One region of the Mesorhizobium sp. B2-3-10 genome, then DNA from elsewhere that is predicted to be linked to it. Evidence: riboswitches for the same ligand, from Rfam matches in the RefSeq annotation. Region 1 holds a riboswitch; the other holds the start of a gene.

Region 1 (5,041 bases):
TGTACCAGGGGCCGCCACCACGCTTGCTGGGGAAGGCGCGCCATAGGTGTTGGCCGCGATCTCTACCAGTTCGCGCCCACGCGCGGCCTCTGGCAATCGCCACAGCGAGGTGGCGGGCAGGTCGAAAAGCGGGTAGGAGTGCGGATTGATACCGGTCGAGAGGTCGACGAAAGGCAGCACGGCATTGGGGAAAAGCGCCCTTGCCCGGCCAAGACTTCCACCATGGTCCACCGCTCCTTCAAGAAGCTTCATGTCAGTCCTGATCGCTTTCCTGTCATTAATTGTCGAATTCGCCCTTGGTTATCCCGACTGGCTGTTTCGCGCCATCGGCCATCCGGTGACATGGTTCGGCAGGCTGATATCCTTTCTCGACTTGCGGCTCAACCGCGCCACTGATCCCGACGCGCTGCGTCGCCAACGTGGTGTCCAGGCGCTTCTGGTCATCGTGCTGGTGCCGGCGATAGCAGGCCTTTGCGTGCAGCTTGTTCTACTCTGGTTCGTCCCCCTGGGATGGATCATTGCCGTCTTTCTGGCGACATCGCTTCTGTCGCAGAAAAGCCTTTACGAGCATGTCGAAGCCGTCGCCGACGCGCTCGACAGCGGAGGCCTCGACATGGGCCGAGCCGCCGTTTCGCGGATCGTCGGCCGTGATCCCGAGACACTCGACCGCGCCGGCGTCTGCCGCGCGGCGATCGAGAGCCTAGCGGAAAATTTTTCCGACGGCATCGTCGCCCCCGCCTTCTGGACCGGGGTCGGAGGGCTCGCCGGCGGCGCGGCCTACAAGGCGGCCAACACCGCCGATTCGATGGTCGGCCACCGGACTCCGCGCCATGAGTCCTTCGGCTGGGCGGCGGCGCGCTTCGACGACTGGATCAACCTGCCTGCATCGCGGCTGACGGCGCTGCTGATCGTGCTCGCTTCCCTCCTGGTCGAGGGCGCCGACCCCCGCGGCGCCTGGCAGGCGGTACGGCGCGATGCGAAAAAACACCGCTCGCCCAATGCCGGCTGGCCGGAAGCGGCCATGGCCGGCGCGCTCGGGCTCGCGCTCGCCGGACCACGCAGATATGGCGGTGTCATGGTCGACGACATCTTCATGGGCGAAGGCGGCCGCCGCGATGTCGACAGCGGCGATATCAGGCGGGCGCTCAAGCTTTACCGGGTCGCCGACTACCTGCTGATCGGCTTGTTCGGCCTTGTCGCGCTGATCGCCGTTCTGGTTTTCTAGAACTCGATGCCTTGCTGCGCTTTCACGCCAGCCGAGAAATGGTGCTTTGTCACCCCCATCTCGGTGACCAGGTCTGCCGCCTCGACCAGTGCCGGCTTGGCGTTGCGGCCGGTGACGACGACATGCAGGCCTTCGCGGCGAGCCTTGAGCGCCGCAACCACCTTGTCGAGAGCGAGATAGTCGTAGCGCAAGGCAATGTTGAGCTCGTCGAGCACGACAAGGCTGATCGAAGGATCGCCGATCAATTCCAGAGCCTTGGCCCAGGCGGCCTCGGCGGCAGCGATGTCGCGCTTCAGGTCCTGCGTCTCCCAGGTGAAACCCTCGCCCATTGCGTGCCAGACGACACGGTCGCCAAAGACGGCAAAGGCGTCCTTCTCGCCGGTGTGCCACTTGCCCTTGATGAACTGGACGACGCCGACGCGCTTGCCGTAGCCGAGCACGCGCAGCGCGAGACCGAAGGCGGCCGTGGTCTTGCCCTTGCCGGGACCGGTGTTGACGATCAGCAACCCTTTCTCGATCGTCTTGCCCGCAACCTCGGCGTCCTGCACCGCCTTGCGCTTGGCCATCTTGGCGCGATGGCGTTCTTCATCCTTGTCGTCGATATCGGTCATTTCACTTCACCTTGAGCGGTAGCCCCGCCACCATGAGCAGCACCGTGTCGGCAATCGCGGCGACCCGCTGGTTGAGCCGGCCGGCATCGTCACGAAACCGACGCGCCAGCGCGTTGTCGGGCACGATGCCTTGCCCGACCTCGTTCGTTACCACGAACCACGGTCCGCGCGGCCGCGACAGCACGTCCGCCAGCCGCCGGCACGCGGCCTCGACGTCGTGATCGGCCACCATGTGATTGGTCAGCCACAGCGTCAGGCAGTCGACAAGCACCGGCTGCCCGTCTGGCAACGCCTCCAGCGCTTCGGCGAGGTCGAGTGGCGCATCGGTGGTCGACCAGCCCTCACCGCGCCGCGAGCGGTGCAGCGCGATGCGCTCGCGCATCTCGTCGTCATGGGGTTGCGCCGTGGCGATATAGGCCCATGGCGAGGGCAATGCCGTCACCAGGGTTTCGGCGTGCGCGCTCTTGCCGGAGCGCGCACCACCGATGATGAAGGTCAGCCTGCCGCGATCAGGCAAAGCTGTCGCGCAGACTGGTCGCCATGCCGGTGAAGCGCCTGCGCACCACGCCCACGATCGCGCCGAGCACCAGCCAGAACACCAGATTGGTCACCGTCACCGCCACCACGAACTGATGGTGCAGGCCTTCCGGGATCGGTGTTTCGAAACTGTCGGGCTGCGGCGCGCCGACGACATGCGGCGCGACGATCAGCAAGACGGCGAGGATGGTCAATGGCAGCGATCTGCGAAAGACGATCAGGCCTAGGCCGATCGCGGTCGCGGCCGCCGTCGCCGTCCACCAGATCTGGCGCGGCAGAAGATCGGCCGCCGGCATTGCCGGCAGTTCCGGCTGCAGTCCGAGACCCGGTGCCAGTGTGAACACGGCAAAGCCGGCCAAACCCCAGAACACACCCTGGCGCCAGTTGCCGACGCCGCCGAAGAACTCGGAAACCGCGACCAGGACCAGTGCGAAGCCGATGCCAGTGACGATATTGGCAACCACGCTAAAGGCGAAACGCTCGAAACCGTCGGCCGGCGCCCAGCCTTCGTCTTCCTCCGCCGGTGCCATGGCATCGGTGCCCGCAGGCGCGGCAGAGCTCATGGCATTGCCAGCGGGCGCCGTGCTCATGGCATCATTGGTCGCCGCTGGTGCGGCCGCGTGATCATGGTGGTGGCCGCCGCCGGCCTTTTCGTAGACTTCCGCCTTGAGGATCAGCGGCACGGTGGCATAGGCCTGCATGCAGGCGAGAACGACACCGGCCACGAGCCCCGCGATCGCCGCGACGAACACGACGTTGCGAAACAGATTCATGATGTCGGATCCTCGTTAGTGGCAGGGAAACGCCATCGAGTGGCGATAGTCGTGGGCAGCATTGTGGACCGCATCGATATGCGAGAAGCCGACAAAGCCGACGACGAAGATGCCGAGCAGCGCCGCGAGCGCGAGCTGCATGAAGCGCGACTGCGAGGAGACGGAGGCGCCGAGGGAGACGGAAGCGGTAGTCATGTCTTGTCCTTTCGCCCTCCACCCGAGGGCATCGAAGTCAGTTTCCTGTCGCCGGCAGGTCTCCTGGCTCGCGGATAAGCGCCCTTCCCCACCTTCCCGAAGAAAAATCTTCAGTGGCATATGGAGAGGACTACCGCACACAGTTGCGGGGGCAGCCACGGCATTGGGCAGGAATTCCTGCCCGCACCGCATTCCCTCTTGGCTCCAAAAAGGAACCGACGACATCGGGGACTATAGGGAAATTCGCCGCGCCCGGCAAACCAAATTCCGACAGCCGCCAGCGCAGGAGCGCCGTATCGGCGAAGCTGCCCTCATCCCGTCCCGATTGACAAACTTCATGGCCGGGTGTCGGCTGGCACCCCTCACGGGAAGCCAGCCATGCAGCCCAATGCCAGCGAGTGCGTGCCCTATAACGGCCTGACTCGAACCGAGCCGACGCTGCCCTCGTCGGCCTATTGGGACCAGGACAACTATCAGCGCGATCTCGACGCCATCTGGTACAGGAACTGGCTGCTCGTCTGCCGCGAGGCCGACCTTGCCCAGCCTTTGGCGTTCCGCACCTTCCGCGTCGGTACGCAGGAAATCCTCCTGCTGCGCGACGACACCGGCGAGTTGCATGCCTTCCACAACACCTGCCGGCATCGCGGCTCGCAGCTTTGCCAGGAAAGCCAGGGCCGGCTGAAGGCGCGGCTGATCACCTGCCCGTATCATGCCTGGTCCTATTCTCTGCGTGGCGATCTGGTGCGCGTGCCGTCGAAATCGCTGCCTGACGGCTTCGACAAGGCCGATCACCCGCTTTATCGCGTCGCGCACTCGGTGTGGCGGGGCTTCGTCTTCGTCAATCTTGCGGAAGATGCCGCCAGCTCGGCGCAATCCTCCTTCGACCCGGCCTCCGGCGACTTCGGCAACTGGCCGCTGGAAATGCTGGTATCAGGGCACGTGCTGCGCAAGGTGATGAACTGCAACTGGAAGATTTTTTGGGAAAACTTCAACGAGTGCCTGCACTGCCCGGGCGTCCACAAGGACCTGTCGCGGCTGGTGCCGATCTATGGCCGCGGCCTGATGAGCCGGCATGACGATCCCGAATGGCTCCGCCACGCCGACAATGACGCGCCAGAATTCTCCGGCGGCCTGCGCGCCGGGGCTGAGACATGGTCGCGTGATGGGCAGACGCACGGGCCGATCTTCCCGAGCTTGACGCCGGCGGAACGCAGCGCCGGTCAGACCTATGCCACCAGCCTGCCGTCGATGTTCATCGTCGGCCATGTCGACTATGTCAGGACCGTGCGGCTTACGCCGCTCGGTCCCGAACAGACCGAATTGACCGCGGAATGGCTGTTCGCGCCCGAGGCGCTCGCCGAGACCGACATCGACAACATCGTTGCCTTCGGCACACAGGTGCTGGAGGAGGACGCAGCAATCTGCGAGGTCAACCAGAAGGGCCTGCGCTCGATGCGTCATACAGCTGGCGTGCTGATGCCCGAGGAGTACGACCTGCACCGTTTCCACAACTGGGTGCGCGAACGGCACGCTGCGCGCTCACCCGAGGCCTGAAGATCACAGCGACTTCGGCAGATATCGCCAGGTCATGAAGCCGCAAAAGGCTGCCAGTAGCCCAAGCGTGACGAACACCGAGCCCAGGCCGAAGAAGGCCAGCACCACCGAATAGACCAGCGGCGGCGTCAGTTCGGAAAAATCGA
Region 2 (5,041 bases), on a different contig from region 1:
GCAGCCAGGCCGCGCAGCGCATCGCCAATTCGCAAGATCCCGAAGCGACATCGAAGATGGTGGTGGCCGCGTTCAAGCAATTGCTCGAAGGCCTGCTGAAAAAGCCGGAAGCGCTTTCAAGATGAACCACCATGGCAGTCCCGCCACTGCCTGCAATTGACAATAGCCGGTTTGAGCGCATCCTCCGCAGCCATCTCTGAGGGGAGATTCGGGCATGTGGGATTTCGATATCGGCAGGTCGGTGTCCATCATGATGCGGACCTGGCCTTTCATTGTCTTTCGCATGATCATCTATTTTGGGATCACCCTGGCCTACATCGTGGCCACCGGCACCGGCGCCTCCGTCGGCTATGGCGTCGGCCATATTTCCACCGATCCCGACGGACCATTGTCTTTTGCGATGTGGGGCGGCGTGGTCGGTTTCGGCATCGTCTCGATCGCCGTCCACTGGATCCGCGAATACATCCTCTACGTCGTCAAGGCGGGCCATATCGCCGTCATGGTGCATCTGATCGACGGCCATGATATTCCCAATGGCCAGAACCAGATCGCCTACGCGAAAGAGGTCGTGACCGAGCGTTTTGCCGAGGCCAACATCCTTTTCGTCGTCGACCAATTGGTCAAGGGCGCCATACGCGCCATCACCGGCCTGCTCGGCGGCATCGCGGCCTTCCTGCCCATTCCTGGCCTGAGCGGCCTGGTTTCGTTCCTCAACACGGTGATTCGCCTGTCGCTGACCTATGTCGACGAGATCATTCTCGGCTACAACATCCGCAACAGTTCGTCCTCGCCGTTCGAAACCGCGCGCCAAGGCGTTGTGCTCTACGCCCAGAACGGCAAGACCATGGTCAAGAATGCCGTCTGGCTAGGGGTCATCATGTGGGGCGTGTCGTTCGTGATTTTCCTGCTGATGCTGGCTCCGGCAGCCGCTATTCTTTACGTCATGCCCGGGCAGCTCGCCGGCTGGGCTTTCGTGCTGGCAATCGTCTTTGCCTGGGCTTTCAAGGCGGCCTTCATCGAGCCGTTCGCCATTGCCTGCCTGATGCAGGTCTATTTCAAGACCATCGAGGGTCAGGTGCCCGATGCCGCCTGGGACGCCAGGCTGGCCGAAGCCTCGTCGAAGTTCAGGGAACTCAAGGACAGGGCACTGGCTTCTTTCGGTGGCTCACGGTGGGGCACTGCCGGCGCGACGAGCTGATCAACCGGCCTCGCCGGCGCACCGGCGACGGTGCCGAGGCGCGCCACTGCTGATTTGAGCGGCGCTTCGCCTTGTCCGCGAAAAGTCTCGCTCATGATAAGCTCGGGCAACGGCAGCCGCCGGCCCCAGCCGTGTGTTTCGAGATCCGGCTTCGGTGCGAATTCGGAAACGCGGCCGACGCAGAGATAGGCGATCGGCGTCACTTGATCGGGAATACCCAGCAAGCTTTTCAGCGCTTGCGCCTCGATGATGCTGACCCAGCCGACGCCGACGCCCTCGGCGCGTGCCGCCAGCCAAAAATTCTGCACCGCGCAGACCGTGCTGTAGAGATCCATCTCCGGATTGTGCCAGCGCCCCAGCGGCGAGCCTTTCGAGCGCTCGCGGTCGCAGGTGATGCAGATGTTGAGCGCGCTTTCGCAAATGCCTTCGAGCTTGAGCTTGCGGTAGAGCGCCTGCCGTTCTGCCTCGATTTCAGGCAGTTCCCGTTCTCGCGCGGCCAGGAACAGGTCGCGCACTTCCGCCCGCCGCGCGGCATCGCGAATGACGATGAAGTTCCAGGGTTGCATGAAGCCGACCGATGGCGCGTGATGGGCGGCAAGCAGCAGCCGCGCCAGCACTTCGTCGTCGATCGCTTCCGATGTAAAATGGCTGCGGACGTCGCGCCGCGTAAACATGGCGCGGTAAACAGCGTCGCGCGCAATCTGGTCAAATCCATCGCCCATTGGAGCGGTCATAGCTTCCGGCATCGCTTGTCCCCTTGCGATTGCAATCGATGTCATCCGCCTGACCATGCGGATGACGATGCCTGCCAGGCCGGTCTTCTGGCTCGGGATCAACCCGCGTCCGGTGCCTTCCCGTCATCGACAGTGGCATTTTACCGGCGCGGTCCCCCTCACAGCGTTGGGCACGCCACGGAGTTCAACCGTGTTCCCGATTCTCCCGCCAAGGCATTTGCAGCCAAGTGGAATCACTTGGCGTCGCAGAATGTCGCTAAAACAAACAGCCCGGCGGGCACCAGGCAGTGGTTGCGACCTTACGCCGAAGGGCCGGCGCCGCCAATGCCCGCAGCGATATGAATGGACGCAGGTTCGATTTTCCCCAGCGATCAAGCCGCAACGCATGGCCATCACGACGCCGGGGCACTAGATAGGGGGCATGGCCACCCGTCTCTACACGCACCCGATCTTTCTCGAACACATCACGCCGCCCGGTCACCCCGAGCGGCCCGACCGCCTGCGCGCCATCGAGCGCGTGCTCGACGACGAAGCTTTTGCCACGCTTGACCGCGTCGAGGCACCGCACGGCGACGAGGCGACCATCCTCTACGCGCATCCCGCCGATTTCGTCGCGCGTGTCCGCGCCGCCATCCCCGACGAAGGCATTGCCCGCATCGACGCCGACACCACCGCCAGCCCGAAAAGCTGGCAAGCGGTGATTACGGCGATCGGTGCCGCCAATGCTGCCGTCGACGACGTCTTTGCGGGCCGCGCCGACAACGTTTTCGTCGCCGCCCGTCCGCCCGGCCACCATGCCGAAAAGACCACGGCCATGGGCTTCTGCTTCTTCAACACGGCGGCAATCGCAGCGCGCCATGCGCAGAAGAAGCACGGCGCCGAGCGTGTCGCGGTCGTCGACTGGGACGTGCACCACGGCAACGGCACGCAGGATATTTTCTGGGACGATCCCTCGGTGCTCTATTGCTCGACGCACCAGATGCCGCTTTATCCCGGCACGGGCGCGAAGAGTGAGACCGGCGCCGGCAACATCGTCAATGCGCCGCTGGCGCCTCGGACGGGCAGCGAGGTGTTTCGCGATGCGTTCCTGTCGCGCGTGCTGCCGGCACTCGACAATTTCGCGCCGGATCTGATTATCGTTTCGGCCGGCTTCGACGCGCACCATCGCGACCCGCTGGCGGAAATCAATCTGACCGAGGACGATTTCGACTGGGCGACCGGCCAGCTGATGCAGCGCGCCGCAATCCACGGCGGCAACCGGCTCGTCAGCCTGCTCGAGGGCGGCTACGATCTGCAGGGATTGGCATTTTCGGTCGCCGCCCATGTCGGGCGACTGATGAAAGGATGAATGATGACCGGTGAGATCAACGAAGACGTCAAGGCGATGAGCTTTGAACAGGCACTCGACGCACTGGAGAAGATCGTCGATGATCTGGAGCGTGGCGACGTGCCGCTCGACCAGTCGATCCGGATTTACGAGCGCGGGGAGGCGCTGAAGGTTCATTGCGACCGGCTGCTGAAGGCCGCCGAGGACAAGGTCGAGAAGATCAGGCTGTCGCGCGACGGCAAGCCGGTTGGAACCGAGCCGCTCGACGCGGACTGAGGTCCGGAGCAGCCTTACCGGTTTTTGGACACGATCATCATTGAGGATACAGTTCGTCCCGATTGAAACGGACAAGAGGAGATACGGAAGCGATGTGCAGAAACATCAAGACCCTGTTCAATTTTGATCCGCCGGCAACCAACGACGAAGTCCGCGACGCGGCACTGCAGTTTGTCCGCAAGCTGAGCGGCACGACGCGGCCTTCTGCCAAGAACCAGCATGTGTTCGATCATGCGGTCGAAGCCATCGCGGCATCCGCACGCGAATTGCTCGATTCCCTCGAAACCCACCAGCATCCTCGCAATCGCGAAGAGGTGGCGGCCAAATTAAAAGCGAAAGCGGCGATCCGGTTCGCCTGATATGCCCAAGCGCCCACTGACCGCTGACGAGGAGAGTTCATGAGCTTCTTCCCCGGCAAGGACCCTGAGGCCGGCGATGCCTTCGCCAGCGACCAGATCGAGCTGATGGTTATCCCCAACGCCAAGGACATTGGCGGTTTCGAGGTGCGTCGCGCCTTGCCGACCGCCAAGCGGCGCCTGGTCGGGCCGTTCATCTTCTTCGATCGAATGGGTCCCGCGATCATGCGCGCGGGCCAGGCGCTCGATGTCCGTCCCCACCCGCATATCGGCCTGTCGACCGTGACCTATCTGTTCGACGGCAAGATCAGGCACCGCGATTCGCTCGGCACCGAAATGGTCATTCAACCCGGCGACGTGAACCTGATGACGGCCGGTCGCGGCATCGTCCACTCCGAGCGCACGCCGCAGGAATTGCGCGGCGCGCCGATGTCGATCTCCGGCCTGCAGACCTGGTTGGCTCTGCCGGACGGCAAGGAAGAGGTGGCACCGGTGTTCGAGAACACAGCGGCGCTGCGGCTTCCCGAAATCGACGCCGAAGGCGTCAGCGGCCGCGTCGTCATCGGCGATTTCCAGGGGTTGCGGTCTCCGGTGCGGGCCGATTCCGAAACACTCTATGCAGATTTGCGGCTGGCGCCTGGCGCCAGCGTCAAAATCCCGCCCGAGGCCGAGGAGCGCGCCATCTACACGCTGGAGGGCGAGGTTTCGATTTCGGGTGATGCCTTTCCAGCGGAACGGCTGCTGGTGTTCCGGCCCGGCGACGAGATCATCATATCGTCATCGATGGGTGCGCATTTCATGCTGTTCGGCGGCGCGTCTCTCGGTTCGAAGCGCTACATCTGGTGGAATTTCGTTTCCTCGTCCAAGGAGCGCATCGAGCAGGCCAAGCAGGAATGGAAGACCGGCCGCTTCGATATCGTTCCTGGCGATGAGAAAGAATTCATCCCGCTGCCGGAAGGCTGAGAAGATCGGTGAGGGGCTGACCGTCCGCGTCAGCGACACGCATTTACTTTCGCCGGCCGGCGGCCTATCCGCCGATGAACAGAAAGTCTGGGCCCAACGTGAACGCAACGCCGCATACGCCGCTTCTCGATAGGGTTCGCGTCCCGGCCGACCTGCGCACGCTGGCCGAGAGCGACTTGCCGCAACT

The links. A riboswitch is a leader RNA that binds a small molecule or an ion and turns the genes downstream of it on or off. The one in region 1 is predicted to bind cobalamin.
Region 2: it holds a riboswitch for cobalamin, as region 1 does, so the genes downstream of both, bluB (5,6-dimethylbenzimidazole synthase) here and FJ943_RS19705 (CbtB domain-containing protein) in region 1, are expected to answer to the same signal.

The regions. Positions count from the first base shown of each region.
Region 1 is NZ_VFVT01000006.1:329,747-334,787, forward strand. Features, by position in the region: gene cobD (threonine-phosphate decarboxylase CobD) at 1-252, opposite strand, end outside; gene cbiB (adenosylcobinamide-phosphate synthase CbiB) at 251-1,225, shown strand; gene cobO (cob(I)yrinic acid a,c-diamide adenosyltransferase) at 1,222-1,836, opposite strand; gene cobU (bifunctional adenosylcobinamide kinase/adenosylcobinamide-phosphate guanylyltransferase) at 1,838-2,353, opposite strand; gene FJ943_RS19700 (CbtA family protein) at 2,346-3,146, opposite strand; gene FJ943_RS19705 (CbtB domain-containing protein) at 3,162-3,341, opposite strand; cobalamin riboswitch at 3,377-3,576, opposite strand; gene FJ943_RS19710 (aromatic ring-hydroxylating dioxygenase subunit alpha) at 3,720-4,895, shown strand; gene FJ943_RS19715 (MFS transporter) at 4,899-5,041, opposite strand, start outside.
Region 2 is NZ_VFVT01000007.1:367,306-372,346, forward strand. Features, by position in the region: gene FJ943_RS22025 (TetR/AcrR family transcriptional regulator) at 1-125, shown strand, start outside; gene FJ943_RS22030 (hypothetical protein) at 215-1,198, shown strand; partial or broken gene bluB (5,6-dimethylbenzimidazole synthase) at 1,315-1,989, opposite strand; cobalamin riboswitch at 1,992-2,175, opposite strand; gene FJ943_RS22040 (histone deacetylase family protein) at 2,354-3,280, shown strand; gene FJ943_RS22045 (exodeoxyribonuclease VII small subunit) at 3,284-3,535, shown strand; gene FJ943_RS22050 (DUF2277 domain-containing protein) at 3,628-3,894, shown strand; gene FJ943_RS22055 (pirin family protein) at 3,934-4,854, shown strand; gene dxs (1-deoxy-D-xylulose-5-phosphate synthase) at 4,929-5,041, shown strand, end outside.